3 regions of the Allobosea sp. 10N428 genome follow, and region 3 is predicted to be linked to each of the others. Evidence: predicted binding sites of a transcription regulator. Region 3 holds the regulator's gene; each other region holds the start of a gene.
The links. The regulator HrcA, encoded in region 3, represses chaperone genes, less so after heat shock. The targets are predictions, from matches to a motif close to GTTAGCACTCNCNNNNNGNGAGTGCTAAC.
Positions count from the first base shown of each region.

Region 1: a site for HrcA is predicted at 4,909-4,937, ahead of groES (co-chaperone GroES). Genes of this name have one in related genera too.
Region 2: a site for HrcA is predicted at 4,566-4,594, ahead of groES (co-chaperone GroES). Genes of this name have one in related genera too.

Region 1 covers NZ_JBFTIC010000001.1:1,020,430-1,030,259, reverse strand. The annotation lists gene AC1DDA_RS04765 (ABC transporter ATP-binding protein/permease) at 1-213, opposite strand, end outside; gene AC1DDA_RS04760 (branched-chain amino acid ABC transporter substrate-binding protein) at 445-1,557, opposite strand; gene phnD (phosphate/phosphite/phosphonate ABC transporter substrate-binding protein) at 1,733-2,647, opposite strand; gene groL (chaperonin GroEL) at 2,866-4,503, opposite strand; gene groES (co-chaperone GroES) at 4,558-4,845, opposite strand; gene AC1DDA_RS04740 (MarR family winged helix-turn-helix transcriptional regulator) at 5,074-5,541, shown strand; gene AC1DDA_RS04735 (PaaI family thioesterase) at 5,636-6,118, shown strand; gene AC1DDA_RS04730 (DMT family transporter) at 6,105-6,947, opposite strand; gene AC1DDA_RS04725 (GNAT family N-acetyltransferase) at 6,944-7,447, opposite strand; gene AC1DDA_RS04720 (lipopolysaccharide biosynthesis protein) at 7,598-9,028, shown strand; gene AC1DDA_RS04715 (L,D-transpeptidase) at 9,195-9,830, shown strand, end outside.
Region 2 covers NZ_JBFTIC010000013.1:11,854-21,683, forward strand. The annotation lists gene AC1DDA_RS24995 (putative bifunctional diguanylate cyclase/phosphodiesterase) at 1-1,549, opposite strand, end outside; gene AC1DDA_RS25000 (GlxA family transcriptional regulator) at 1,616-2,602, opposite strand; partial or broken gene AC1DDA_RS25005 (transposase) at 2,920-3,389, shown strand; gene AC1DDA_RS25010 (DUF982 domain-containing protein) at 3,710-4,117, opposite strand; gene AC1DDA_RS25015 (usg protein) at 4,202-4,471, opposite strand; gene groES (co-chaperone GroES) at 4,734-5,048, shown strand; gene groL (chaperonin GroEL) at 5,105-6,730, shown strand; gene AC1DDA_RS25030 (hypothetical protein) at 6,816-7,016, shown strand; gene AC1DDA_RS25035 (hypothetical protein) at 7,073-7,339, shown strand; gene htpG (molecular chaperone HtpG) at 7,445-9,334, shown strand; gene AC1DDA_RS25045 (ABC transporter permease) at 9,805-9,830, opposite strand, start outside.
Region 3 covers NZ_JBFTIC010000007.1:105,719-115,548, forward strand. The annotation lists gene AC1DDA_RS20630 (N-acetylmuramidase domain-containing protein) at 1-383, opposite strand, end outside; gene AC1DDA_RS20635 (C40 family peptidase) at 398-1,606, opposite strand; gene AC1DDA_RS20640 (DUF3297 family protein) at 1,755-2,009, opposite strand; gene hrcA (heat-inducible transcriptional repressor HrcA) at 2,160-3,245, opposite strand; gene rph (ribonuclease PH) at 3,387-4,103, shown strand; gene rdgB (RdgB/HAM1 family non-canonical purine NTP pyrophosphatase) at 4,288-4,935, shown strand; gene hemW (radical SAM family heme chaperone HemW) at 4,932-6,131, shown strand; gene AC1DDA_RS20665 (sn-glycerol-3-phosphate import ATP-binding protein UgpC) at 6,289-7,368, opposite strand; gene ugpE (sn-glycerol-3-phosphate ABC transporter permease UgpE) at 7,376-8,224, opposite strand; gene AC1DDA_RS20675 (creatininase family protein) at 8,224-8,973, opposite strand; gene ugpA (sn-glycerol-3-phosphate ABC transporter permease UgpA) at 8,973-9,830, opposite strand, start outside.

The DNA of each region.
Region 1 (9,830 bases), on a different contig from region 3:
CAGCACCGCCGCCGCGCCGAACAACACATATTCGATCGCGAAGACGCCAGAGAAGATGCGCAGGAAGAACGGCAGGCTCGGCGAGCGGAAGGTTACCGCTGCCAGAAGCAGGCCGACGACGCCCATGCCGATCAGCCCGGCCGAGCCGGCCTGCTGGCCGACGACCAGGGTGACAGCCGCCAACACGGCGACGAGGATGCTCAACAGACGCATGGGCAGGGATCCTGGCGGGAAACAGTGGGCTCCACGATTCGGACCATGTCGCAGCGGATGGGGCCTTTCAATGGCGATGCGCCCGAATGAGCAAATTGTCATCTGGTGGAGAGGCGGCGGCGAGGCTGAGACAGGCCGCCGCGCCATCAAGCAAAACGCCCCGGAACGAGCTTGGCTCGTCCGGGGCGGAAGGCAAAATCCAGCGGAACAGCGGCCCGCTAGCTGCAAGCATCACTGGGCGGCGACGATCTTGCCAGCGTCCCACTTGTACATCGAGAAGCTCGGCGAACTCAGGTCGCCGGTCTTGCCGTAGGTCAGCGTGCCGATGGCGGTCTTGACGGGCGTGCCCGCCTGCAGGGCCTTGGCGGCGCCGCTTGCGTCGCCCGGCTTGCCGGCCTTCTCGATGGCGGCCTTGAGCACCTCGACCGCGGCATAGGCGTTGAGCGTGAAGGCTTCCGGCGGAATGCCCTTCTCCTTCAGCGCGGCGACCGCCTCGGCTGAGTCCGGGTTCTTCAGCGCGTCGGTGGCGTTGGTGAAGAGCGTGCCCGTGGCGTGATCGCCGCCGATCGCCGCGAACTCCGTGTTGGAGAGACCCTCGCCGCCGATGATCGTGGCCTTGACGCCGGCATCGGCGAGCTGGCGCGAGAGCAGGCCACCCTCGGGGTGGTAGCCACCGAAATAGATCAGATCGACATTGGCGGCCTTGAGGCGCGTCACGACGGCCGAGAGATCCTTGTCGCCGGGGTTGACGGTCAGCGCGACGACTTCCTTGAGCCCGCCGGCATTGATGCCCTGCTGGAAGGCGTCGGCGAGGCCCTTTCCGTAAGTGCCCTTGTCGTGAACGATCGCGATCTTCTTGTCCTTCAGGTTCTTCAGGACATAGGCGGCGGCGATCTCCGCCTGCTGGTCGTCACGGCCACAGGTCCGGAAGACATTGGTCAGGCCGCGCGTGGTCAGGGCCGGCGAGGTTGCGGTCGGCGTCACCATCAGCACGCCGCTTTCGGAGAGCACGTCGGAAACCGCCATGGCGACGCCCGAGGTCACCGGACCCACCACGAACTTGACCTTCTCGCCGACGAGGAGGTTGGCGGATGAGACGCCCTGCTTGGGATCGCCGGCATCGTCGGCGAGCTTCAGCACGAGCTTCTCGCCGAGCACGCCACCATTCTTGTTGATGACGTCGACGGCGGTCTGGGCACCGTTCTTCACCTGATCGCCATAGGCGGCGACAGGGCCGGTCAGCGGCGCGATGAGGCCGATCGTGATGTCGGCCTGGGCGGCCTGGGCCGAGAGGAACAGCGTAGCGGCCAGCGCGACGCCGGAGAGGAAGTGGGACTTTTTCATCTGCATCTCCCTACGACATGCAATTTATGCGCGCGATCCCGCCGGGGATCGCTTATCGCCTGTATAGGCCAGGGGCGACCCGAGGGACACTGCCCGCATTTTCATCAGGCACGGCGACAAACGCATGGCAATGCCATGGCGCGCTTGGGGAGCTTGCGGGTGGCTCGGAAAGGCCTCAGCCGCTCCGCGCCTTGCGCTGAGCCTCCAGCTCTTCGGTGACGGCGATGACGTCAAGATAATCTTCATGGCGCGCGGGCGCATAGCGCGAGACATGGCCGTCGGTGAACGTTTTCCAGGCTTCGGGGGCGCTCTCTTTCATCGCGTTCATGGCGGCGACGAAGTCGTCCTTGAGACCCTGCGGCAGGTTGGCGCGCGTCGAAAACGGGCTGGAGGGGATCAGTGGCGAGGTCCAGAGCACGCGGGTCGAGCCGGCCGGGATCATGCCGCGTTGGGCGAGGCGCTGGGCGACGCCGGACTCGGTATTGACCTGATAGGTCGCGACGACGTCGAACTGGCCCCGCACCAGCGCCAATACGGAGTTGTCGTGCCCGCCGGAAAAAACCGTGCCGCTGAAATGAGCTTTCGGGTCGAAACCTTGCTTGCGCAGAAAATAGGCGGGGAAGGCGTATCCGGAGGTCGAGTTCGGATCGGCGAAGGCCATGACCTTGCCCTTGAGATCGACAAGGTTCTGGTAGGGGCTCTCCGCGCGGACCAGCAGCACCGAATAGTACCCCTCCTGCCCGTGGTTATCGACATCGCGCAGCAGCGGCTGGAGCTTGTCGCCCAGCACGCGGCGCCCGAGCGCGTATACCGCGGGCCCGAACCGGGCGAAGTCGACCTGATCGGCCCGCATCGCCTCGACAAGACCGGCATAGTCCGAAACTCGGAAGAACCGCACGGGCACGCCGAGACGCTGCGACAGGTAGTCGACCATCGGCTGGGTGCGGGCGATAGCACCGGCTTCGTTCTCGGCGGAAGAGACGCCGAAGCGCACCTCCTTAATGCTCTGTCGCCAGTCCGGCGCCTGCGCGAAAGCAGGGACGGCGCTCGTGGCGGCAAGGCCGGCGAGGACTGAGCGGCGTGTCGGCATGATGCTTCCCAGCGGCGAATGAATTGACCGCGCTTGGGTGCATGCATGAGGCGACGGCTGGATGGCGGGCGGATGACGGCGCCGTGAAACGCAGAAGGCCCGGCTTGCGCCGGGCCTTCTGTAGTCTCGCCGGGAGCGGTGGATCAGAAGTCCATGCCGCCACCGAAACCGGGCGTGCCCGGTTTCGGCATTCAAAGCGCTTGAGCGCCTGGACTTCCTCAGAAGTCCATGCCGCCCATGCCGCCGCCGCCCATCGGGGGCATCGGGGCGTCCTTCTTCGGCAGGTCGGCGACCATCGCCTCGGTGGTGATCAGCAGGCCCGCGATCGAAGCCGCGTCCTGGATCGCCGTGCGCACGACCTTGGTCGGGTCGATGATGCCAGCCTTGACCAAATCGCCGTACTCGCCGGTCTGCGCGTTGTAGCCGTAGGAGTAGTCCTTCGACTCGAGCAGCTTGCCGATCACGACCGCGCCGTCATCGCCGGCGTTGTCGACGATCTGGCGGGCCGGAGCGGCGATCGCCTTGCGGACGATCTCGACGCCGGTCTTCTGGTCGTCGTTCTGGGTCTTGATGCCCTTGACCGAGGACAGGGCGCGCAGGAGCGCAACGCCACCGCCGGGGAGAATGCCTTCTTCGACCGCAGCGCGGGTCGCGTTCAGAGCATCGTCGACGCGGTCCTTCTTCTCCTTGACCTCGACCTCGGTCGCGCCGCCGACGCGGATGACCGCGACGCCGCCGGCGAGCTTGGCCAGACGCTCCTGGAGCTTCTCACGATCGTAGTCCGAGGAGGTCTCCTCGATCTGGGCCTTGATCTGGCCGACGCGAGCCTCGATGTCCTTCTTCTTGCCGGCGCCGTCGATGATCGTGGTGTTCTCCTTCTCGATGCGCACGCGCTTGGCGCGGCCGAGCATGTTGAGCGTCACGGTCTCGAGCTTGATGCCGAGGTCTTCCGAGATCATCTGGCCGGCGGTCAGGATCGAGATGTCCTCAAGCATGGCCTTGCGGCGATCACCGAAGCCCGGAGCCTTGACGGCCGCGACCTTCAGGCCGCCACGGAGCTTGTTGACGACGAGCGTGGCCAGAGCCTCGCCCTCGACGTCCTCGGCGATGATGAGGAGCGGCTTGCCGGTCTGAACGACGGCCTCGAGGATCGGCAGCATCGCCTGGAGCGACGAGAGCTTCTTCTCGAAGACGAGGATGTAGGGGTCGTCGAGCTCGGCGACCATCTTCTCGGAGTTGGTGATGAAGTACGGCGAGAGGTAGCCGCGGTCGAACTGCATGCCCTCGACGACGTCGAGCTCGGTCTCGGCGGTCTTGGCTTCCTCGACGGTGATGACACCCTCGTTGCCGACCTTCTGCATGGCCTTCGAGATCATCTCGCCGACCGACGAGTCGCCGTTGGCAGAGATGGTGCCGACCTGCGCGACTTCCGCGTTCGAGGTGACCTTCTTCGAGTTCTTCTTGAGGTCCGAAACGATCGCCTCGACAGCGAGGTCGATGCCGCGCTTCAGGTCCATCGGGTTCATGCCGGCCGCAACCGACTTGGCGCCTTCACGGACGATCGCCTGGGCGAGAACGGTGGCGGTGGTGGTGCCGTCGCCGGCATGGTCGTTCTGGCGCGAAGCGACTTCGCGGACCATCTGGGCGCCCATGTTCTCGAACTTGTCGGAAAGCTCGATCTCCTTGGCGACGGTGACGCCGTCCTTGGTGATGCGCGGAGCGCCGAACGACTTCTCGATCACGACGTTGCGGCCCTTCGGACCCAGCGTGACCTTCACGGCATTGGCGAGGACATCCACGCCGCGCAGCATCTTGTCGCGGGCTTCCGTGCCGAATTTGACGTCTTTGGCAGCCATGAGAGCTACTCCTTGGACTGAAAATGAAAAGGTAGGAAAGCAGTCAGGCGGCTATCAGCCGACGACGCCCATGATGTCGGATTCCTTCATGATCAGGAGGTCCTGACCATCGATCTTGACCTCGGTGCCCGACCACTTGCCGAACAGGACGCGGTCGCCCTTCTTGACGTCGAGGGCAACGAGCTTGCCGGCCTCGTCACGCGCGCCGGAGCCGACGGCGATGACCTCGCCCTCCTGGGGCTTTTCCTTGGCGGTCTCGGGGATGATGATGCCGCCCTTGGTCTTCTCTTCGCTGTCAAGGCGGCGGACCACGACGCGGTCATGCAACGGACGGAACTTCATGGTTCTGTCTTCCTCTCGGTCTTATTCGGTTCGGGCGCCGCTGATGGACACCCGGGGGAGGCTGCTAGCAGTCAGCGAATGAGAGTGCTAACAGATGGCGGGGAGATAGGCTTGGGGTCCCGGAGAGTCAAGGAAGCCTGCGACAACAAAGTGAACGTCGCCGGATGCGGCATCGCAGCCCTTCGCCTTCCAGCTGCCGCACGCGCTAGAACACGCTAAGATGGCTGAATGACGACACTCACGCCCGCGCCCGCGCCCGATCCGCGCCTCGACGATATCGCCCGATCCTGCGTGGCGCTGCATGTCCGGATGACGGCCCGCGCCGTCACCCGTGCTTATGACGAGGCAATGCGGCCGAGCGGGTTGAAGATCACCCAGTTCGTGCTGCTCTCGGCGCTGAGCACCGGACATTGGAAGTCGATCACCGAGCTGGCCGAGCGCTTTGCCCTGGAGCGGACGTCGCTGACCCGCAATCTCCAGCTCCTTGCCGCCGAGGGCATGGTCGAGCCGGTCGAGTGCCGCGGCCGCGCCGCGGTCTACGCGGTGACGCCGAAGGGCAGGGCGGCGATCGAGGCTGCCATCCCCTTCTGGCGGGCAGCGCAGGACAAGATCGAGGGCGGCTTCGGGGAGGAGCGCTGGCGCGAGACCCGCGACGGGCTGAAGGCGCTGCGCCGCGCCGCGCGCGATCCGCGTTGAGATATCGAGGCTCCTTCCGCACGATTCCCCTTGGTTCTGTTGACGCATTCACTGTGCTTTCTCTATCGTGCAGATACACGGATAAGGGGTGGTCATGGATCGAACGTTCGGAGTGGTATCCCGCGAGGTGCTGGTCGCGGGCGATGGCCTGAGCTTCCTGCGCGGCATCATCGATGGCACGCACCCGGCCCCGCCCTTCGCCGGGACCATGGATTTCGATCTGGTGGAGGCGGATGAAGGGCGCGTCGTCTTTGTCGGCAGGCCGTCCCCGCGCTTCTTCAACCCGCTCGGTACGATCCATGGCGGCTGGACCGCGACGATCCTCGATTCCGCCATGGCCTGCGCCGCCCATTCCACGCTCAAGCCGGGCGAGGGTTACACCACGCTCGAGATGAAGCTGAACTATGTCCGGCCGGTGATGCCGGATTCCGGCACGGTGCGCTGCGAAGGCAAGCTGATCCATCGTGGCGGTTCCGTCATCACGACGGAAGGCAATCTGCGCGACGAGCGCGGCAAGTTGCTCGCGCACGGCACCGAAACCTGCATGGTGTTTCCGGCGAAAGCTAGCGCCGGCTGACCGCGCCGGCGCCGGCCACGATCAGCAGCGCACCGAGATAGGTCGTGTAGAGCGGCACCTCGCCGAAGAGGAAGAAGCCGAGCAGGCTCGCCCAGATCAGAGCGGTATATTCGATGGCCGCCAGCCGGGACGCGGCAGCTTTGGCATAGGCCGAGGTAAGCGTGAGATGGCCCGCGACGCCCAGCGCACCGGCGAAGAGATAGATCGCAAGATCCGCCAATGTCATCGGCACGAAGGCGAGGAATGCCGGGACGGCGAGGCACAGCGCCGGCCCGATATTCTGGAAGGCGACGATGACCGTGGGGTGCTCCCGGACCGCGATGCGCCGCAGCAGGATCAGGTTGAAGGCGTAGCTCACCGCCGAGAACAGCGCCGTGGCGACGCCGAGGCTGGCGCCGCTGACATGGCCCTGCAACCGCGGCCAGACCATGACCAGCATGCCGGCGAGGCCGAAGGCGAGCGCCTGCAGCACGCGCCGGTCGATCGTCTCCTTGAGGAGCAGGCCGCCGAGGACCGCGACGAAAACAGGGGCAAGGAACGACAGCGTCAGTGCTTCGGCGAGCGGCAGCACCGAGACCGAATAGAAGAAGCTGCCAGCCGTCAGCACGACGAGCGGGACGCGCACGACATTGCCGATGATGCTGTCCCGGGTCGGGCGGGCCGGGCGCGCAATCACGAGCACGGCGAGCGCGCAGAGGCCGCCCATCAGGAAGCGCATGAACAGCGCGACGATGAAAGGATGCTGCTGCATCTGGCCCTTGATCACCGCATCCATGGCGGTGAGCAGGGCGATGCCGAGCGCAGCGCGCAGGGCGATGGACAAGGTCATGCCGGCGGCGCGGCAAGCGGCTTGCGGAAATGGTACTCCCAGCTCGCGGAGACGTCAGCCAGATAGCGCTCGCCCGGCCAGCGCACGAAACCGAGCTTTTCGTAGAAGCGGTGGCCACGCGCGAAGCGGCTGTCGGACCATAGCATCATCTCGCTGAAGCTGCCGGCCTCGGCGAAGCGCAGCGCCTCGCCGAAGAGCGCCTGCGCCAGGCCCGAACCGCGAAAGGCCGGATCGGCATAGACCTTGGTGATCTCGATTGCGTTCTGCTCCGGCAGCGGCGTGACGCCGAGCGAGCCGGCGATGCCGCCATGGGGTGCATCCGCGATCCAGAGTTTTCCGCCTTTGGCTGCGAAGTGGCTGGCCGGGCGACGCAGTTCGGGAAACTCGGACCATTCGAAATGGCAATTCGGATATTCGGCGAAGCTCGCGGCGATGAGCCTAGCGAGCGGCTCGGAATCAGAATCGCGGGCGTCGCGGATCGGCGGTAGCAAGGCGGTCATGGCGATTGACTTAGAGCATCGGATTGTTCCGAGAAACCCGATTCCACTTTTCGATCCGATGGCCTAGAGGCTGTTAGGGACCATGGCAGGTTTCCTGCGCTTGCCGGTGTCAAAAGACCCTTGCCGCACGGGCGCCGCGACCGAGACGACATGACCGTTCTTCTGCCCTTCATCGTCAATGCCGGGCTGAACTTCGTCCTCGGGTTGCTCGTCGCCCTGTTCCTGGGGCCCGAGGCGTTCGGCCTTTATGCCATCGGCGCCGCGATCGTCGTGCTCATCAACACGGCGCTGCTCGACTGGCTGAAGCTCTCGGTCGTCCGCTTCTATTCCGCGCAGAGCTGCGAAAGCGACCCCGGCATCCGCGCGACGCTCGATCTGCTCTTCGCCGGCATCGGCCTTTCCCTTTGCGCGCTCCTGGCGGCGGCGCTGCTCGCCGGCATCGACACGGGCCTGCCGATGACCCTGCTCGCTGTGGCCGTTGCCGGCGGCGTCGGCGCCGGCTGGTTCGACTATCACGGTGCCATCGCCCGCTCGCGCTTCCTCGACGCTGCCTATGCCCGGCTCGTCCTCGTCAGGAGCAGCTTTGCTCTCGCGCTGATGGTCGGGGCGGCATGGTGGCTGCGCGATCCGGTGGCCGTCCTGCTGGGAGGACTGGCCAGCACCATCGTCTCGGTGCTCGCAGTGCGCCGCAGGCTGGCGGATGCGGGGCCGGTTCTTGCCACCGCACGCGCCGATCTTGCCCGCAGCTTCGCCCGCTACGCACTCCCGCTGGTGGCCGGAAACGCCGTCTATTCACTGATCCCGCTGCTCAATCGCGCCATTCTGGCGGAGCGTTTTGGCTTTGCCGAAGCTGGCTATTTCTCGCTCGCCTCCGACATCGGCCTCAGGCTGTTTCCGGTGCTGGCCTCGATGCTGGAGATCCTGCTGCTGCGTGAGGTCATCCGCCTCGACGAGACGCGCGGCCGCCCTGCCGCCCAGAAGCGCATCGCGCGCAACATGGTGGGCGTGCTTGCCGTCGTGCTGCCCGTTGCGCTCGGCTTCTGGCTGACGCTGCCGGCCTTCGAACGCCTCGTGGTGCCGGCCAGCTTCCGAGGTCACTTCGCCTACTACATGGCCCTGCTGCTGCCCGGCTTCGCCGCCATCGCGCTGTTCCAGGCGGCGATCTACCCGGTCTTCCTGCTGGCAAGGCGCACTCTTGTCGCCACCTTCGCGGCCCTGGCCGGATTGTCGGTCAATCTTGCCGCGATCTTCGCAATGCCGGGCGCCCCCGGACCGGGAACGATCGCGATTGCGCAAAGCGCCGCCTTCGTGACGGCCTTTGCGGTGACGGGAATCGTGGCCTTGCGCAGCTTGCCGTCCTGGCCGCCGCTGCGCGATCTCGGCTGTGTCGTCCTCGCCGCTGCCGTGATGGTTCTCGTGGTCTGGCCGCTGCAGAACCGCCTGCCGGCTCTGGCGGAGCTGCCGCTCCAGATCGGCTTCGGTGGGTTGGCCTATGCCGCGGTGATCCTCGCCTGCGATGTCGGCCGCTGGCGCAGTGGCCTGAAGCTGCGCTGGCTCGCCCGAAAAGGGTTAAAGCGCTGACCCGTGCTGCAACACTTCCTTCACCCTGCGGCTTGATGCCCCGCTAAGGTTAATTCCGCGAATTGGCTGGGTTTCGGCGTGATTTGCGCGCTGGAACTCCGCGATTCACCATTCCTTTCAGGCCATTCCGCAGGTTTTCGGCAGCCGATGTCGAGAGTCTTGCGTCATGCGTCGAACGATTGTCCTTCCGTTGCTGGTCGCTGCCGGCACCCTCACCACCAGCGCAGCCATGGCGCAGGGTTATGGCTATGCCGCCCCCCGTGATCCGATGGCAGCTGCGCACGGCCGCGCGAATTACGGCGGCGGCTTCATCGAGATGCTGATGACGGGCCGTGACCCGACGCCCTATGGCCGCGGCGGTGCCGTCTATAACCGTCCCGGTGGTCAGTACGCCTACGGCCAGAACGCTCGATCTGCCCCCGGCTACGAGGCCGATCCCTTCGAGGCCGCGCGCCAGCCGGAGGCCGGTCGCCGTGTGGCGGCGCTCGGCCAGCCGGTCGAGCCGCAGCAGGGCATCCAGCAACTCGTCGATCCGCGCTTCCGCAAGCAGGAAGTCGCCTATGACGGGCCGCACAAGCCCGGCACCATCATCATCGACACGCCGCAGCGCTTCCTCTTCCTGGTGCAGCCGGGTGGCCGTGCCCTGCGCTATGGCATCGGCGTCGGCCGCCCCGGCTTCTCCTGGGCCGGGATGAAGACGGTCTCGCGCAAGGCGGAATGGCCGAGCTGGACGCCGCCGGCGGAAATGCTCAAGCGCCGCCCCGATCTGCCGCGCTTCATGGCCGGCGGGCCGGAGAATCCG
Region 2 (9,830 bases), on a different contig from region 3:
TCGAAGGGCTGGCGGTCAGGCCTCCGACAAAGCTCCGGTCGATCTTGATCTCGGTCACAGGAAACGCCTCAAGGGACCGAAGGTTGGAATATCCGGTCCCGAAATCATCGACGGAGAGGCCGACGCCGAGATTCCGCAGCCGGCGGAACGCCTCCAGCACGCCGGGCGTGTCATTGAGAAACATACTTTCGGTGATTTCGAGTGTCAGCAAGTCCGGCCGGACGCCGGACTGTCGTAAAACACGGTCGACAACTTCCGCCATGTCGCGATGCAAAAACTCGGTCGCGGACACATTCACGGAAAAGCGCAGCGGTTTATCCCGGTGTTCGTTGATCCTGCGCGCAAAGGCGGCAACGGCGGCAAGCCCACGTTCGCCGAGGTCGAGCAACACGCCGCTGCGCTCCGCCGCTTCGATGAATCGGCCTGGCGGGACGATACCAAACAGGGGGTGATTCCACCTTATCAAGGCTTCCGCACCTACGTATTGGCCTGTCGCGAGATCGACCTGGGGCTGGAAGTGATGGATGAACTCATCCTTTGCGAGAGAGGCTCTCAACTCGCGGGTCATTCGGACCCGATTGCGCGCCTCCTCTTCATCGGCGTGCTGAAACCGGCGAGGCCCGCTCAGCGGAGCTGCCTTTGCCGCGTGCAGCGCTGCGCCGGCATTCCGGATCAAGGTGATCAAGTTGCCGTCGGGTTGGCCGAGCGCATAGCCGATGGCGAAACGCAGGGAAACATGTGCCCCAGGGATCACAAAATCGGGGGCGAGAGCGGCCCAAACCTCGGCCACGATCGGTGGCCCGCTGGCCTCATCGGTCAGTTCGAAGGCCAGGACGAATTCGTTGGCGCCGATCCGAGCGACCAGAGCAGCCCCGGTCCCGCGCAGCCGGCGGCCGGTTTCCATCAGCAGGGCGTCCCCGACGTCATAGCCGTACCCGGCGTTGATGTCGTGGAAGCCGATGATGTCGCACTTCACGAACAGCACTGGGCCGGCACATGTCGCGAAGTGCCTTTCTACGCTAACGATGAACGACTGACGGTTGAGGCAGCCTGTTGCAACGTCGAGGTTTGCAGCGCGATCGAGGGCGATCTCTGTCTGGCGCGTCGCCGACACGTCGCGAAGAATACCAAGGTAGAGCAGTTCGCCACCGACGGTGAAAGGTCTAAGGCTGAGGTTGTTCCAGAAGACCGACCCGTCTTTACGATGATTGCGAAGCGTGACGTCCACCGGTTCGGTGGCCCTGATGGCCTCTCCGATGCGGGCGACTTCCGGTTGATGGCGTTCATTGCCCTGTAGATACCGGCAATCCTTCCCGAGCACTTCGTGACGCGCATACCCCGTTAGACGTTCGAAGGCCCGGTTGACGTAGAGAAGCGGTCCGTTCCCCCCGGAAACCCGGGCGATCGCCACACCGTCGGAGAATTCCTCGACGAGCGGCGGCAGAATCGAGCGGAGCAGCGCGTCCGAGCCGAGATCCCCATTCCCAGCGCAGGGTCCCGGCGCGAACTTCATGAACTCCAACGGCTTCAGTCCCTTGAACTCCTTCATACCCAAGCAATGGCGCTGTTGCCCGTAGCCGGGCAATCCGCGGGCACGGCGGTTTCGAGACAACCGTCAGCCGATTTCGGACATAGTGGGTCTCGACCCGTCTCCAGATGTCCGGAACCGATCGCGGTAGTCCGAGGGCATCGCTCCGAGATGCGCAAGAAAGGCGCGACGCATCGCCCGCGCCGAGCCGAAACCGCATTTCGCGGCGATAGAATCGATCGATAATCGGCTGCCTTCGAGCAGAAAGCGCGCGACATCGATCCGTGTGAGATCGACATACTCGGCCGGCGAGGTTCCCACTTCCTGGGTGAAGACCCGCGTGAAGTTGCGCGGGCTCATTGCCGCGATCTTCGCCAAGGCGTTGACGGACAGATCAGCAGCCGGGTGGTTCAGGATGTACTGCAGGACCTTGTAGAGGCGACTGCGGTCGACACCTTGCGCCGCCAGATGCATGCTGAATTGAGACTGATCCCCCGGCCTCTTCAGAAACACAACCAGACGGCGGGCGACATAAAGCGCAACGTCCCGGCCAAGATCCTCTTCGACGAGCGAAAGGCCGAGATCGATCGCCGCGCTCGATCCGGCGGACGTGACCATGGGGCCATCCCGGATGAAGACCCGGTCTCCGTCCACCTTCGCTTCTGGGAAGCGTTGGGCGAGGAGAGGCGCATACTGCCAGTGCGTTGCGACGTGGCGTCCGCCGAGAAGTCCTGCGTCACCAAGCAGGAAAGCTCCCGTGCAGACCGAGCCGTAACGTCGCGTCTGCGGGGCTGCGCGTGAGAGCCAGTCGATCATGCCCTTGCCGGGGGCATTGGGTATGCCCACGCTTCCAGCCACAAGAAGGGTGTCGGGATCCTTCGGACACATAAGGTAGTCTGAGTCGGGCAAAACTCTCAGTCCCGACCCGCAGCGGAGCGGGCGGTTTTCTTCCGCAACGATACCGACCTCGTAGAAACCTTCGGCAACACGCGCGTTCGCTTCGGCAAACACGTCCATCAAGCCCGCGAGTTCCAGCGAGTGAACGTCGGAAGGCGCGAAGATGATGACCCGCACGTGGATATTCCTCGAGAAGCGCTGACTGGGATATGGCGATATGCCAGCCCGCAGCAGCCAGTCGGTCTACGTGGTGGCTTCTGACGCATGCTGCGATGGCGCCGGCCAATTCCGGCTAAGCGGGGCTGCTCAAGAAAATCAGAGGCCCCCCCGCGATTGACACTCACGTACGCAGGTGATCATCCTCTTGCCGTCATGCTGTCATCCTCTCAGGAATTGTCGCTTTCGGCAAACTTGGAATGGTGGCTTTGCTGCGGCTGTGAAATCCTGATTCAGTCGTCCTAACGGAGGGCGGCGCGACGAGGGGCGAGCGGCGGGTGGCGCAAGAAGCTCTGTTTTACGCCGCGTGAGCATTGGGTGCGCGCTATCGATCGCTTCGTCGAACTTTCGGAGATTCGCGCGCATCTGCGCCCGTTCTACAGCGAGATGGGCCGGCCTTCGGTCGATCCCGAGCCGATGATCCGGATGCTGCTCATCGGCACTGCTTCGGGATCCGCTCGGAGCGTCGGCTCTGTGACGAGGTCCATCTGAACCTGGCCTATCGCTGGTTTTGGCGACTTGGGCTGGAGGGCGATGTTCCCGACCACTCGAACTTTCTCGAAGAACCGGCATGGCCGCTTTCGTGAGAACGATCTCCTAAACGAGCTGTTCGAGAAGACCGTCCCGCGCTGCATCGCGGAAGGGCTGATCCGAAGTTCCGCGCTCCGATCCGCCGGCGCAATGGACGGTTCGCCTATGCACCAACTATCTGATCGATCTCGACCATGCCGTCATCGTCGATGTCGAGGCTAAGTCGCTACGAGCTCCCAAGGAGCGACGTCCGAGGGAGGGAGCAGATGATGGCGCCGATTCCGTAGCATGCCGCTGCCCAATGTCGGCCGACTGCGCTTTCAACTAGCCAATTTTGCGCCCAGCTGACCCCATCGAGTGCCAAAGAGTACGCAGAGAACGCAGGCACCCAACGGCATCAACCGCTCATGACAAAGCTGCCAGACCTTGACCCGTTAGAGAACGGTATCGGCGCATGGCGTACACAAACCGGCGGGCGCCTGCGGAGACCCAGCTTACGAAGAGCCCGGCCTCGCTAAAGCGAGGTCGGGCCCTTAATCAGGCGTGGCCGCGCGAGCCTTCCCTCCGGCTGCCGGCGAATGCGGCGACGTCGGGCGCGAGAAGCTCGTGCTTTTCCGCCCATGACGCGAACAAGCCGCGCGCCGTATCCGGTTCGATCTCGCCGCGGATCGCCGCCAGGCAAGCCTTCAGCGCAAAGCCGTGGACCGCATCTCGCCTGCTGATCGGCAAGTCGGCCAGGAACATGTAGGCCTCCATCGCAGAGGCGATTGCCGCCGGATACCCGAGCCCGGTCAGGATCACGACCGGCCTCTCGAAGTCGTCTGATGTCATCATGCAGTCCTCCCCGAACGAGGAGCGATTGCCAACGTTGCCATAGCCATATCCTCCTGGAAGCAACATGGATCCGGTTTGGTTGATTGCCGCCCGCATCGAGCCGATTGTCATGATCGGCGGCTCCCTGATTCTGGTGAGGGTTTTGCTCAGATCAAGCCCTTGCAGCGATCGATCGGGACGAAGCGCAACTCGTCGCTACTGGAGCCGGAATTCGCCGCTCACCGCACTGAGGTCGGCCGGGCCGATCAGGTCCTTGTGCGCGACGGTGATGCGGAACAGCTTGCCGTCGAGCTTGGTCTGCCAGAAGGCGAGGAACTTGTTGAGCTCGGGGAAGCGCGGGGCGAGGTCGTAGTCCTGCCAGATGTACTCCTGCAGGATCGAAGGGTGGTCGGGCAAGCGGTATAGGATCCCGGCGGTGGTCAATCCGTAGCCGGCGATCTGGCGGGCGAAGTCTGTCGAAACCATTCCTTTCAGCTCCCAGGTTTCACTGTCCCGATGGCAGCGCGTTTCCAACGCCTTGGCAAGCCAAAAAGTTGCGTTTGCGCTGCCTTTTCAGCCTGTTAGCACTCAATCAAAAAAAGTGCTGCCGGCCTCTTGAAGGCAAAAATCGGGCAACCCAAATCATCGCGCGGGCACGGCGCCTCAGGGGCGCGCGGAACCTCGCCGCGAGACCCGAACAGGGCCGACCCGCTTTGACATGTGACCGACATGGAAACCGGAGGAACTCATGAAGTTTCGGCCACTGCATGACCGCGTCGTCGTGAAGCGCATCGACGCCGAGGAGAAGACCAAGGGCGGGATCATCATCCCCGACACCGCCAAGGAGAAGCCGCAGGAGGGCGAGGTCGTCGCCGTCGGCGCCGGCGCACGCGACGAGACCGGCAAGCTCGTGCCGCCCGACGTCAAGGTCGGCGACCGCGTGCTCTTCGGCAAATGGAGCGGCACCGAGGTCAAGATCGATGGCCAGGACCTTCTGATCATGAAGGAATCCGACATCATGGGCGTCGTCGAGACGACTGCCGCCCTCAAGAAGGCCGCCTGACGGGGCCTCATCCCCATCATCAACCTGAAACCTCAAGTCTGAAGGAGTGAGGAATCATGGCTGCGAAGGACGTGAAGTTTTCGCAGGACGCGCGCGAGCGGATGCTGCGCGGCGTCGACACGCTGGCGAATGCCGTGAAGGTCACGCTGGGTCCCAAGGGCCGCAACGTCGTGATCGAGAAGTCGTTCGGGGCGCCTCGGATCACAAAGGACGGCGTCACCGTCGCCAAGGAGATCGAGCTTTCCGACAAGTTCGAAAACATGGGCGCCCAGATGGTCCGCGAGGTGGCATCGAAGCAGAACGACGCGGCTGGCGACGGCACGACGACGGCGACCGTGCTCGCCCAGGCGATCGTTCGCGAAGGCGCCAAGGCGGTGGCCGCCGGCATCAATCCGATGGACCTGAAGCGCGGCATCGATTTAGCCGTCGAAGCGATTACGAAGTCGCTCGGCGAGCACTCGAAGACCATCACCGGTTCGGAGGAGGTCGCGCAGGTCGGTACCATCTCCGCCAATGGCGACCGGACGATCGGCGAGATGATCGCCGAGGCGATGAAGAAGGTCGGCAGCGAGGGTGTCATCACCGTCGAGGAAGCCAAGACAGCCGAGACCGAGCTCGACGTCGTCGAAGGCATGCAGTTCGATCGCGGCTATCTCTCGCCTTACTTCGTGACCAACACGGAGAAGATGGTCGCGGAACTGGAAGACCCCTTCATCCTGATCCACGAGAAGAAGCTCTCGGGACTCCAGACGATGCTGCCGCTACTGGAAGCGGTGGTGCAGACTGGCAAGCCGCTGCTGATCGTGGCGGAGGATGTCGAGGGCGAGGCCCTGGCCACGCTCGTCGTCAACAAGCTCCGCGGCGGCCTCAAGATCGCTGCCGTCAAGGCTCCGGGTTTCGGCGACCGCCGCAAGGCCATGCTGGAGGACATCGCGATCCTGACCGGCGGCACCGCGATCAGCGAGGATCTCGGCGTCAAGCTGGAGACCGTCACACTCGACATGCTCGGCCGGGCCAAGAAGGTCCGCATCGAGAAGGAGAACACGACCATCGTTGACGGGGCCGGCGCGAAGGTCGAGATCGACGCCCGCGTAGCCCAGATCAAGGCCCAGATCGAGGATACCACCTCGGACTACGACCGCGAAAAGCTGCAGGAGCGTCTGGCCAAGCTCGCCGGCGGCGTCGCGGTGATCCGCGTCGGCGGCGCGACCGAGGTCGAGGTCAAGGAGAAGAAGGATCGCGTCGACGATGCCCTGAACGCGACCCGCGCTGCGGTGGAAGAAGGCATTCTGCCCGGCGGCGGCGTCGCGCTCCTGCGCGCGGTCAAGGCGCTCGAAGGTGTCGTGCCCAGCAATGAAGACCAGAAGACCGGCATCGAGATCGTCCGCAAGGCGATCACTGCCCCGGCCCGCCAGATCGTCGAGAATGCCGGCGGGGATGGCGCGGTCGTGGTCGGCAAGCTGCTGGAGTCTACGGATTACGCCTGGGGCTACGATGCCCAGACCGGCGAATATGGCGATCTGGTCAAAGCCGGCATCATCGACCCGACCAAGGTCGTGCGCACGGCGATCCAGGATGCGGCATCGGTCGCGGGCTTGCTGATCACCACCGAGGCGATGATCGCCGAGGCGCCGAAGAAGGATCCGGCGCCGGCCATGCCCGCCGGTGGCATGGACTATTGAGCATGGAGGGCGCCGCTTCGGCGGCGCCCTCTTCCAGCGCCGCGATCTCCCGGCACGCCGAGGCAAAGCCATGCCCTTTTCAACGTTGACCGATCCCGTCGATCTGGCCCGTGCCGAGGCCGCACTCGAAAAGGCATGGGCCGAACTCAAGCCGTCGCTTCCGGAAGGCTCTCGCGAACACGAGCGAAACAACCTCGCATATATCGTTGCTTCGCTGGTTCCTCTGGCGCTCGACGAGGATGATCTCGCAGAGCGTGCGATCGATCGGTTTCGCGAGAAAGCCTAGTCGAGAGCCCCCCGGGAAAGCCCCTGCATTCGTCTCAATCGCATCTGGCATCCGACATGACCGACGGCCCGCAGCAACCTAAGGACATCGCCCCTTCCGACCACTTCAAGGCTCTCATCACCAACGCCGAAAGCGCGACATATGGATTGAAGGATAACCTCTTGGCCGTCATGACACGGGATGGATCGGCAAGTTGGCAGACCGTCGCCGCCCATGTCGAGGCCCAATTGCCCGGCGCGGGCGAGTTCGCGACCGCGCGGTTGAACGCCATACTTGCTCTGATCAGGACGCTTTCCAACCGACAAGCGTCGGGGAGCCGATGAGTTCCGCTCCCAATCGTCGCCCCGACCGGCTAGCTTGCCGCGTTTCCGCGGGATATCGCTCTCTGCCAGGAACTCCCTGCCGCCCCGTCTCTTCGAGAAACCCCGATGACAACGACCGCCACCACAGCCGAGCATCGCAGCTTCGAAGCCGACGTCTCTCGCCTGCTCCATATGATGGTGCATTCGGTCTATTCCGACCGGGACGTTTTCCTGCGCGAGCTGATCTCGAACGCAGCCGACGCTTGCGAGAAGCTGCGCTACGAAGCGATCGGCAAGCCCGAGCTTCTGGGAGAAGAGCCTAAGCTTGCGATCACCATCTCGGCCGAACCGGAGGCCGGCAAGCTGACCATTGCCGACAACGGCATCGGCATGAGCCATGACGAGATGATCGAGGCCCTCGGCACGATCGCCCGTTCCGGCACGCGTAGCTTCATGGAGCGGGTCGCGACCGCCGATGGCAAGGACGGCGCGCAGCTCATCGGCCAGTTCGGCGTCGGCTTCTATTCCGCCTTCATGGTCGCCGCGAAGGTCGAGGTCGTCAGCCGCCGGGCCGACAGCGCCGAAGCCTGGACTTGGTCCTCGGACGGCAAGGGCGAGTTCACGGTGGCGCCAGCGGCGCTGGACGAGGCTCCGTCTCGCGGGACGCGCGTGACGCTTCACCTGATGGAGGATGCCAAGTCCTATGCCGAGCGCTGGACGCTGGAGCGCATCGTCAAAGAACAGTCCGGCCATGTGCCCATCCCGATTTCACTCATTACGGAGCCGGGAGCAGACGCCGTCGCCCTCTCCGACGGGGCCGCGCTTTGGACCAAGCCCAAGAGCGAGATCACCAAGGACGAATACGCCGATTTCTACCGCAGCGTTGCGGGGCAATATGACGAGCCGGCCGCTACGATCCATTTTCGCGCTGAAGGCCTGCACGAATATACAGCGCTGGCCTTCGTCCCGGGTGCGCGCCCCTTCGACCTCTTCGACGCCGACCGCAAGGGGCGGATCAAGCTCTATGTGAAGCGCGTCTTCATCACGGACGAGGCCGAACTCCTGCCGCGCTACCTGCGCTTCGTACGCGGCATCGTCGACACCGCCGACCTGCCGCTCAACGTCTCCCGCGAGATGATCCAGGACAGCCCGCTGCTCGGCGCGATCAAAAAGGGCGTCACCAACCGTGTCCTCTCCGATCTCGCGAAGCTGGCCGAGCAGGATCCGGACACGTTCCGGCTGATCTGGGAAAATTTCGGCGTCGTCATCAAGGAAGGGCTCTATGAGGATTTCGCTCGCCGGGATCAAATTCTAAGCCTCGCGCGCTTCCGCACGACGGCTTCAGGTGAAAGCTGGCGTAGTCTGAAGGACTATGTCGGTGCGCTGAAAGAGAACCAGACGGCGATCTATTACATCGCCGGCGACAATGCCTCCCGGATCGCCAGCTCCCCGCAGCTCGAAGGCTTCCGGGCGCGCGGTATCGAGGTGCTGCTTCTCTCCGATCCGATCGACAGCTTCTGGGCGTCGGCCGCGCCGGATTTCGAAGGCAAGCCGTTCAAGTCGGTGACGCAAGGTGCCGCCGATCTCGGTCTCATCCCGCTGCTCGACGGCGCGGCGCCTCCTTCCGCAGAAACGAACGAGAAGATCACCTCTCTTCTCACGTCGATGAAGGAGATTCTGGCCGAGGAGGTCGCGGATGTCCGATCCTCAGACCGATTGACCGAGAGCGCGGTCTGCCTTGTTGCGTCGGACAAGGGGCCGGATCGCCAATTCGAACGCCTGCTCAGCGCCGCGGGCCGTGTCGAAAGCGCGGCCAAGCCGATCCTCGAGGTCAACCCGCGCCATGCGATGGTCTCGGCCGTCGCGTCTATCGAAGATGGTGCCCTGCGCGCTGACATCGCTCATCTTCTCCTCGACACCGCCCGCGTGCTCGATGGCGAGCCCCCCGCCGATGCGAGCGGTTTCGCCGAACGGGTTGGCAGAGTGGTCGCGAGAGCCACGGCAAAGGCTGAATGATGCAATTTGAGATGAGCGCGGACAGGTCCTACCTACTTTCTTCGGTCTAGCAGCGCGGCGAGCGGGGGAGCTTTCCGCTGCGCTGCTAGCGCGTGCATAGTCCGCTTCCTGGCGCTGAGTTGAAGTCGGCTCTTGGCGCTGAGTGCTGGCTAGCTCCTAGCGGCATTGGCAGTTGCCAGCGAGGATTGGTGGCAGTTGCTCGCTCGTGGTGTCTTTGCTGCAGCTGCGGCGAATGCTGGCCTGCAGAGGAGACCGAAGCAGTCCGTCTTTCCCTGGAAGGAATGACGGATGATTGTCTCGACGAGGATTCGATCATCGACCCGTACGTCTGAGGCGCTTCGGCGTTGCACCGCGACAGCATCGGAAGAGGGGGCGTGCTTAAGTCATGTCGACGCTGCGCCGCTTCCTGACATTGGGCTGCCGCTGGAAAGCGGACGTTAGCCGCGTCGGCAGGCCGCGCGAGTTCGAACTTAAAGTTTCGGATCCAAAGCGTCCC
Region 3 (9,830 bases):
AGCGCGACCGCGTTGAAGCCCATGATCTGGCCGAGGCCCCAAGACGCCGAGCGATTGGCGAGCTCCTCGTGAATCGCCCGGGCTCGCTGCAGCACACTCAGACGGCCCGCACGCCCCTGATCGGCGTATTGAGAGGAGCGTTGCCAGCTCGGGATGGCGAGGCCCTCCGCTTCCGCCCGCGCCAGCAGCGATGGCGCAGCCTCGCGCAGCAGCCGATGGAAGACATGCTTCTCGAACAGGAAGACGGGAGTGGCGCCGTCGGCCTCGAAGGCGCGACCATTGCTCTCGACCTCGACGACGGCGAGAGCTACGGCCGGCTCCAGCCCCTGTGTCTGGGCCAGCCGCGTGATCTCGTTGACGATGTCCTGCGTGAAATCGACCATAGGCTCCCCCTCGATCAGTAACGCAGATTCGCGCCCGTCCGGTGTTCGTCGACGCGCTGGGCGGTGGTCGCCTGAGCATTGCGCCAGAGCATGACGGCAAGCGCGATCAATATGATCCAGACTCCGCCCCTGGCGCCCAGAAGGACCGGCAGGATCGTGGGCAGGGAGCTCCCCGCCTCATCGGCAAGGGCCGCAGGCATGACCCAGTCCGTCACCGAGGAGGATTGCATGACCTGCGTTGCGGCTGCTTCGGCCTTGGTGGCCAACTGACCGGTCTTCTCGAAGAGACCGGTGCGCGCATCCGTCAGCCCCAATACGCCGAACAGCGCGGTCGCGAGCGCGAGCCAGCGCCCGCGGTCGGTCAGCGCGATCGTCTGCGAGCCCTCCCGCTTCAGCTCCCGCGCCGTCTCGTTGCGCCGCTCCGGCCAGAGCGGCATCGGCTCCCCGTTCTGGAGCTGGAACCAGGTCCAGGCATCGACGATGCCCGTCGGCGGGATGCCGTTGGCCTGCTGGAAGGAGAAGACGGCCGTCATTGTCCGCAGCCCGTAATCGCCATCCTCGGTCCCGGGCGGATAGCCTTGCTTGTTCAGCAGCTTCTGGACGGCCTCGACCTTGTCGATGAAATCTGGATTGACGCCAGGACCGAGGGGCAGAAACTCGGGGAGGCCTTGCCCTCCATCGATCGCGCCGAGCACCCCGCGTTGCTCGTTCTCCAAAGCCTCCGTCGTGATCTGCTCGCCGGGGACGCCGAGCTGCAGAATGTTCGGCAGGAGGCCGCTGGCCGCAACCGGCACCCGCTCGGTTGGCCACCGAAAACCAAGCAGCCGGGACTTCGAATAGCTGGAGACCGTGACGCTATCCCTCTGATTGCCGCCAAGCACGAACAAGTGCTCGTCATCCTCGCGCAGGAAAAAGCCGACATGACCATAGGAGCTGTTCGCCTCGTTGCGAGAGAGGACGACGATGCAGCCTTCGCGTGGCTCTTCGAGCTTCGCACCGAGGTTGAGATAGCTGCGGGCCATCAGCGAGCGGCTCGACGCGTAGCCGGAAAGCACGAGGCAGGCACCGACGAAAGCCGCACACCACGCCTGTTCGTCGCTGCGGACCTGACCGTGCCCCGACAGGCGGAACATCTCCAAGATCCGCGGTTCCGCGGCTGCGCCCTTGTATTCGGAGATGCCTCGGAGGGTGTTCGCAATCAGCAACCAAGGAGACAGCATCATCGCCTCACGCAACCATTGGTTGCATGATCAATGCATATGCGCCTCCTCAACGCAATGCCGTAGCGGCAACTGCGTTAATGCGAGCGGCTCACGAGAGCGCCGGCCACTGCCCGGCGCCTCGCCTCCTCAGCCGTATGGGAACCTTCCGTCAGCCCTCGGCCTGAGCCGCGCCGCGGATATAGGGCTCGACGGGCCCCTTGAGCGTGATCGTCATCGGGCGGCCGAAGCGGTCCTTGGCGGCGCCGGCCGCGACCTTCACCCAGCCTTCGGAGACGCAATATTCCTCGACATTGGTCTTCTCGACGCCTTTGAAGCGGATGCCGATGTCGCGCGCCAGCACCTCGGCGTCGTAAAACGGGCTGTCCGGGTTGACGGAGAGGCGGTCGGGAAGCTGGTCTGACATGGCTCTGGCCTTGGATGTTCGGGCGCGAACAGGTCGCTTTCGCGCGCAGAGGTAGCCTCATCCGCGCCGGAAGCCAAATCCGTCTTCAAAAGTCCAGAGCAGGAGCATTGCGAAAAAACGGTTCTCACTTCTTTGCACCCTGCTCTCGCCTCAACGCTCGCCGTCGAGCAGGCTGCCGACCACCTTGGCGGTGTAGTCGACCATCGGGACGATGCGGGCATAGTTCAAGCGCGTCGGGCCGATGATGCCGACGACGCCGACGATGCGCTGCTCGGCATCGCGGAAGGGCGCCGCCACCATCGAGGAGCCCGACATCGAGAACAGCTTGTTCTCCGAGCCGATGAAGATGCGCACGCCATCGCCATCCTCCGCCCGCGACAGAAGATCGATCATGTCGGTCTGGGTCTCGAGATCGCCAAAGAGCAGGCGGATGCGCTCGAGGTCCTCCTGCGCCTTCAGATCCTCGAGCAGGTTGGCCTGGCCACGGACGATCAGATGGCGGTCGCTGCTCGGGCCCGACGAGGTGGCGATGCCGTTCTCGACGAGGCGCGCAGTCAGCGCATCGAGCTCGCGCTCCATCTGCGAGCGCTGGGTCGCGATCTCGCCCCGCAGCTCGGCGAGCGTCTTGCCGATGATGCGGGCGTTGAGGAAGTTCGCCGCCTCGCTCAGCGCCGAGGCCGGCAGGCCGGGCGGCAACGCCAGCAGGCGGTTCTCGACCGTGCCATCGTCCGCGACCAGAACGACCAACGCACGGGCGGGATCGAGCCGGACGAACTCGATGTGCTTGAGCCTCGGATCGGCCTTGGTGGTGACGACGACGCCGGCGCCGCGCGACAGGCCGGAGAGGAGCGCCGAGGCTTCGGTCAGCGTCTGGTCGAGGCTGCGGTTCGTTGCGGCAGCCCTGATCTGCGCCTCGATGCGCTTGCGCTCGTCGGAGGTGAGATTGCCGACCTCCATCATCGCATCGACGAAGAAGCGCAGGCCTCTTTCTGTCGGAAGTCGCCCCGCAGAGGTATGCGGCGCGTAGATCAGCCCGGCCAGCTCCAGATCGGTCATGACGTTGCGCACCGTCGCGGGCGAGAGCGACATCGGCAGCAGGCGGGCAATGTTGCGCGAGCCGACCGGCTCGCCGGTCGCCAGGAAGCCGTCGACGATCTGGCGGAAGATCTCGCGCGAGCGCTGATCGGTCTCGACCAGGCTGCTGATCGTCTCGGGGCGGGGCGTATGGGCGCTCATGAACCTTTACGGGCGAACCGTTCCTCCATCCTATTGTCGTCATGCGATGCGCATGGATCAAGGGGCGGAAAGGCTCCTGCCTTGCCGTACCGGGCGGGAGAGCCTAAAAGCCGCCACTTCTCCGCAAGACAGGATCATTTCATGCGACCCTCCAAACGCGCCGCCGACGAGATGCGCAAGGTTACGCTCGAACGCGGCGTGGTGCGCTATGCCGAGGGCTCCTGCATGGTGACGTTCGGCGAGACCAAGGTGCTGTGCGCCGCGACTGTCGAGGAAAAGGGGCCGCCGTGGCTGCGCGGGACCGGCAAGGGCTGGGTCACCGCCGAATATTCGATGCTGCCGCGCGCCACCCATGAGCGCACGCGCCGCGAGGTCACCTCCGGCAAGCCCTCCGGCCGCACGCAGGAGATCCAGCGACTGGTCGGGCGCTCGCTTCGCGCCGTCGTCGACCTGACTGCGATCGGCGAGCGCCAGATCGTCGTCGACTGCGACGTGCTGCAGGCCGATGGCGGCACACGCACTGCCTCGATCACAGGCGCCTGGGTCGCCCTGCACGATGCGCTGAAGTGGATGGAAGGCCGCGGGCTCCTCAAGGGCACCCACCCGCTGAAGGACCATGTCGCCGCCGTCTCCTGCGGCATCGTCGCCGGCAACCCGGTGATCGATCTCGACTATGTCGAGGATTCCGGCGCGCAGACCGATGCGAATTTCGTCATCACCGGCGCAGGCGGCCTCGTCGAGGTGCAGGGCACGGCAGAAGGCGCGCCCTTCTCGGAGGATGAGCTGCTCGCGCTGCTCAAGCTCGCCAAGGGCGGCGTTTCCAAGCTCGTCGCACTGCAGAAGGCGGCGGTGGCTTAAGGTAGTCCGCTATGTCCGCACTGGAAATTGCGGTCGGAGCTACGATTGCTGTGATCGTAGTGGCCACGGTGATCGTGACCAGCCTTCGCCTAACTTCCAGCCACAAGGCACGCAGACAATCCTTCGAAGCCCCCGATCGAGGCTATCAGCCTCCGAATGATGACGGAGGACATGCAGTATGAACATCAGCCAAAACCGCCTCCTCACCGGCAAGGTCGTGATCGCGACCCATAACCAGGGCAAGCTGCGCGAGATGCGCCAGTTGCTGGCGCCTTACGGCATCGAACTGGTCTCGGCAGGCGAACTCGACCTGCCCGAGCCGGTCGAGGACGGCATGATGTTTTCCGAGAACGCGGCGATCAAGGCGGTCGCGGCAACGAAGGCGAGCGGCCTACCCGCTCTCTCGGACGATTCCGGCGTCTGCATCGATGCGCTCGACGGCGCGCCCGGCCTGTTCTCGGCCAACTGGGCCGGACCGGGCAAGGATTTCGCCCCGGCGATCGCCCGCGTGCAGGTGGAATTGGCCAAGCGCGGCGCGCACACGCCCGACAAGCGAAAGGCGCATTTCGTCTCGGCGCTGGTCATCGCCTGGCCGGACGGCCATCAGGAATTGTTCGAGGGGCGCGTCTTCGGCACGGTCACTCATGAGATCCGTGGCGCGGGCGGCTTCGGCTACGACCCGATCTTCCTCCCCGATGGCCAGGGCAAGACTTTCGGCGAGATGACGGCGGACGAGAAGCACGGCATCCCGGCCGATGGCTCGCCCGGCCTGTCGCATCGGGCGCGCGCGTTCCATGTGCTTGCCGCCGCGTGTCTGAGGAAACCGGCGTGAGCGCGGCGGCCGCCCTGTCGGAGCGGCCCACCGCCTCGCATCCGACTGCGGATGCGGGCTTTGCCGTCTATGTGCATTGGCCATTCTGCCTGGCCAAATGCCCCTATTGCGACTTCAACTCGCATGTACGCCTGCAGCCGCCGGATCAGGCCCGGTACATCGCCGCCTTCCGCCGTGAGATCGCGCATCGCGCCGCGCTGGCGCCGGGCCGCACGGTCTCCTCGATTTTCTTCGGCGGCGGCACGCCCTCGCTGATGGAGGGCCGCACGGTCGGGGCGATCCTCGACGCGATCGGCGAGCACTGGACGGTCGATCCGAATTGCGAGGTGACGCTGGAGGCTAACCCGACCAGCGTCGAGGCCGGCCGCTTCCGTGACTTCCGGGCGGCAGGCGTCAACCGCGTCTCGCTCGGGGTGCAGGCGCTGAACGATGCCGACCTCAAGGCGCTCGGCCGAATGCATTCGGCCGAGGAAGCGCTGGCGGCCGTCGCGATCGCACGCAAGTATTTCGAGCGCTATTCCTTCGATCTGATCTATGCCCGCTCGCCCGCCCAGACGCCGGCACTCTGGCGCGCCGAGCTGGAACTGGCGATCAGCCACGCAGCCGAGCATCTCTCGCTCTACCAGCTCACCATCGAGCCCGGCACCGCCTTCGAGCGGCTGTTCCGGGCCGGCAAGCTCGCCATCCCCGACCATGATGCGGGTGCGGCGCTCTACGAGACAACGCAGGAGATCACGGCCAAGCACGGCCTGCCGGTCTACGAGATCTCCAACCACGCCCGGCCGGGCGCGGAATGCCGCCACAATCTTGTCTACTGGCACTATGGCGAATATGCCGGCGTCGGCCCCGGCGCCCATGGCAGGCTGGTGACGGCGCAGGGGCGCATGGCGCATTCGACCGAGAAGCGGCCGGAAATCTGGCTGGAACGGGTCGAGGCCGAGGGTCACGCCCTCGTCGAAGACGAGCGCCTGAGCGAGGAATCGCAGGGCGACGAATATCTGCTGATGGGCCTACGTCTGGTCGAAGGTATCGATCCCGCAGTGTTCAAGGCGCTCGCAGGCCGCGAGCTCAATGCCAAGCGCATCGCCAGCCTGATCGAGGAGAAGCTGCTGATGCATAGGCAGGGCGGCAGGCTTGCGGCGACGCCGGACGGCGCGCTGCTACTCGATGCGCTGGTGGCCGATCTGGCGGCTTGAGGGTCGCCGTCGTTCGCGGGCGTCACCGCCGTCATGCTCGCCCTTGTGGCGAGCATCCAGGTCCTGAGCACGAGCCTCGTCCAGCGAAGACGTGGATGGTCGGGACAAGCCCGACCATGACGAGGTACCAGCGCCTGCGGCTTCCGCAGCGCCCCGCTCAGTCCTTCCCCAGCCGCGCGCCCGTCTTCGGGTCGAAGACATGGACCTTGGCGGGATCGACCGTGATCCAGAGCCGGCCCTCCTGAGCGGGAACGTCGCCGGTCGCCGCCTGCATCACAAAGGGCTGGCCGGAGAGCTTGCCGTGGAAGAGCTGGGTCGCGCCGAGTTCCTCGATGAACTCGACATCGAAGGGCAGCGAGCCGGCATCGTCATCGGAGACGATCTCGACATCCTCCGGCCTCAGGCCGACCTCGACCGGCATCTGGGGCGGCAGATCCTCGCGCAGGTCGTGCGCCTGCAACACGGTGTCGCCGAGCGCAACGATGCCGTGGCCGTCGACCACGCCCGGCAGGATGTTCATCGGTGGCGAGCCGATGAAGGTCGCGACGAATTTGCTCGCCGGCTTGCGGTAGACCTCGGCGGGCAGGCCGATCTGCTCGACCTGGCCGGCATTCATCACCACGAGCTTGTCGGAGAGCGTCATCGCCTCGACCTGATCATGCGTGACGTAGATCGCGGTGACGCCGAGCGCGCGCTGCAGCTTCTTGATCTCGACGCGCATCTGGACGCGCAGCTTGGCGTCGAGGTTCGAGAGCGGCTCGTCGAACAGGAAGACCTGCGGCTTGCGCACGATGGCGCGGCCCATGGCGACGCGCTGGCGCTGACCGCCGGAAAGCTGGCGCGGCCGGCGCTCCAGGAAGGGCTCGATCGCGAGGATGCGCGCAGCTTCCTTCACGCGCTTGTCGATCTCGTCCTTCGGCGTGCCGCGGTTGCGCAGGCCGTAGGCCATGTTGTCGTAGATGTTCATATGCGGGTAGAGCGCATAGTTCTGGAACACCATGGCGATGTCGCGGTCGGCCGGCTCGATCTGGTTGACGACGCGTTCGCCGATCGCGACCTCGCCGGACGAGATCGTCTCGAGACCGGCGACCATGCGCAGCAGCGTGGACTTGCCGCAGCCGGAGGGGCCGACGAGCACGCAGAAGCCGCCGTCGGGAATGTCGAAGGAGACGCCCTTCACGGCCTCGACGCCGCCGGCATAGACCTTTTTGACGTTGCTGAGAGTGACCTGGGCCATTCGCGGATTACTTCTCGGTTTCGACCAGGCCCTTCACGAAGAGCCTCTGCATGGCGATGACGACGAGGACGGGCGGCAGCATCGCGAGCATGGCCGTGGCCATGGCGAGCTGCCATTCGGTCAGCGCGTCGGCGGTGACGATCATCTTCTTGATGGCGATGACGATGGTCTGCATCGAGTCCTTGGTCGTCACCAGAAGCGGCCAGAGATACTGGTTCCAGCCATAGATGAACTGGATCACGAACAGCGCCGCGATCGTGGTGATCGAGAGTGGCAGTAGCGTGTCCTTGAAGAACTTGAAGGGGCCGGCACCGTCGATCTTGGAGGCTTCGAGCAGCTCATCCGGGATCGTCATGAAGAACTGGCGGAAGAGCAACGTGCCCGTCGCGGAGGCAATGAGCGGGACGGCGAGACCCTGATAGGTGTCGAGCATCCGCAGGTCCGAGACGATCTTGAACGTCGGGAAGATACGGACCTCGACCGGGAGCATCAGCGTGATGAAGATGATCCAGAAGGCGGCCATGCGGAACGGAAAGCGGTAATAGACAACCGCATAGGCCGAGAGCACGGAGATGAAGATCTTACCCAGCGCGATCGCCATCGCCATGATGAAGGAGTTCAGCATCATGTGGATCACCGGCTCGCGCGTCGTGCTCGACGTGCCGATGAAGAGGATGCGGTTGTAGTTCTCCAGGAAATACGGGCCGGGATAGAGCGGCATCTGGCCGTTGATCACGGTCGAGGCATCCCAGGTCGAGGCGACGAAGGTCAGCCAGACCGGGAAGGCGACGATCAGCACGCCGATCGTCAGGATGACATAGGCGATGATGTCGCCCAGGCGGCGGTCCTCGACCATCAGATCCCCTTCCCCATCTCGCGCAGCAGGCCGGCCAGCGCTTCCGCGCAGGCATCGAGACAGGCTTGACCTTTTTCAGCCGTCGCGCGGCGTGCATCGCCGATCACGCCGGTTTCGGTCATGTCCCGGAAGGAACGGTGGCGAGAAACCTCCGGGCGTCCAGACGACCCACCCCGCGCACCGAACGCTTCCGACAGGCGCGGCTCGCGAACGCAGCCCGGCGCCAGCACCATCATCATCGAGGTCTCGACCTCGCAAGCGTGCTGCACACCCTTCTGGTCCTCGAGCAGCGCCGGGAGCGCGGCCTCGGCCAGCAGGAAATAGGTGGTCGCCTCGACATGCAGCCGCGTCTCACGGGCGAAGTCGGGCAGAAAGGCGGTCAGCGCGGCGATGTTGCCGCCATGGCCGTTGACGATCAGCACGCGGTGGAAACCGTGGCGCTCGATGCTCTTCAGGAGCGAGAGCAGCACTGCCCGATAGGTCGGGATATCGAAGGTGAAGGTTCCGCCGAAGGCCATGTGATGCTCGGCCATGCCGCACCACAGCGTCGGCGCGACGACGACGTCGACATCATCAGCACGCTCAGCCGCGGCCTTGCAGACGCCGCTGCAAAGGATGGTGTCGACGCCGACGGGAAGATGCGGCCCGTGCTGCTCGATCGAGGCGACGGGAAGAACGACGATCGCGTCCTTCGCCGCCTTGGCGCGCAGCTCCTCGGCGGTTAGGTCCATCCAGAGCACGGACGCCATCAGTAGCTCACCTTGCGCTCGATGAAGCGGAACTGGATCGCGGTCATTCCGATGACCATGATCAGCAGGATCACCGACTGCGCCGCCGAGCCGCCGAGATTGGAGCCGCCCTTGCCGTCGGAGAAAACCTTGTAGACCAGCGTCTCGGTCGCGCCCGAAGGCCCGCCGCCGGTGACGGTGTCGATGATGCCGAAGGTGTCGAAGAAGACGTAGACGATGTTGACGACGAGCAGGAAGAAGGTCGTCGGCGAGAGCAACGGGAAGACGATGGTCCAGAAGCGACGCATCGGCCGGGCACCGTCGATGACGGCAGCCTCGATCACGCTCTTCGGGATCGACTGCAGGCCGGCGAGAAAGAACAGGAAATTATAGCTGATCTGCTTCCAGGTCGCCGCGAGGATGACGAGCAGCATGGCGTGATTGCCGTTGAGCCGCGGGTTCCAGGGAATGCCGAGCGATTGCAGACCCCGTGCGAGCATGCCCAGCGAGGGATCGAACATGAAGATCCAGAGAACGCCGGCAATGGCGGGCGCCACCGCATAGGGCCAAATCAGCAGGGTCTTGTAGATTTCAGCGCCGCGGATCTGCCGGTCTGCCATCACCGCGAAGAGCAGCGCGATCGACAGCGAGAACACGCAGACGAAGGTCGAGAAGATGACAGTGTTGATGAAGGCCTTGAGATAGCCGGGATCGGCGAACAGCAGCTGGTAGTTCTCGAACCAGACGAACTCGGTCGAAGTGCCGAAGGCGTCTTCGAGCAGGAAGCTCTGCCAGACCGCCTGGCTCGCCGGCCAATAGAAGAACACGACGGTGATCGCGAGCTGCGGCAGCAGCAGCAGGAAGGGGATGGTCAGCCC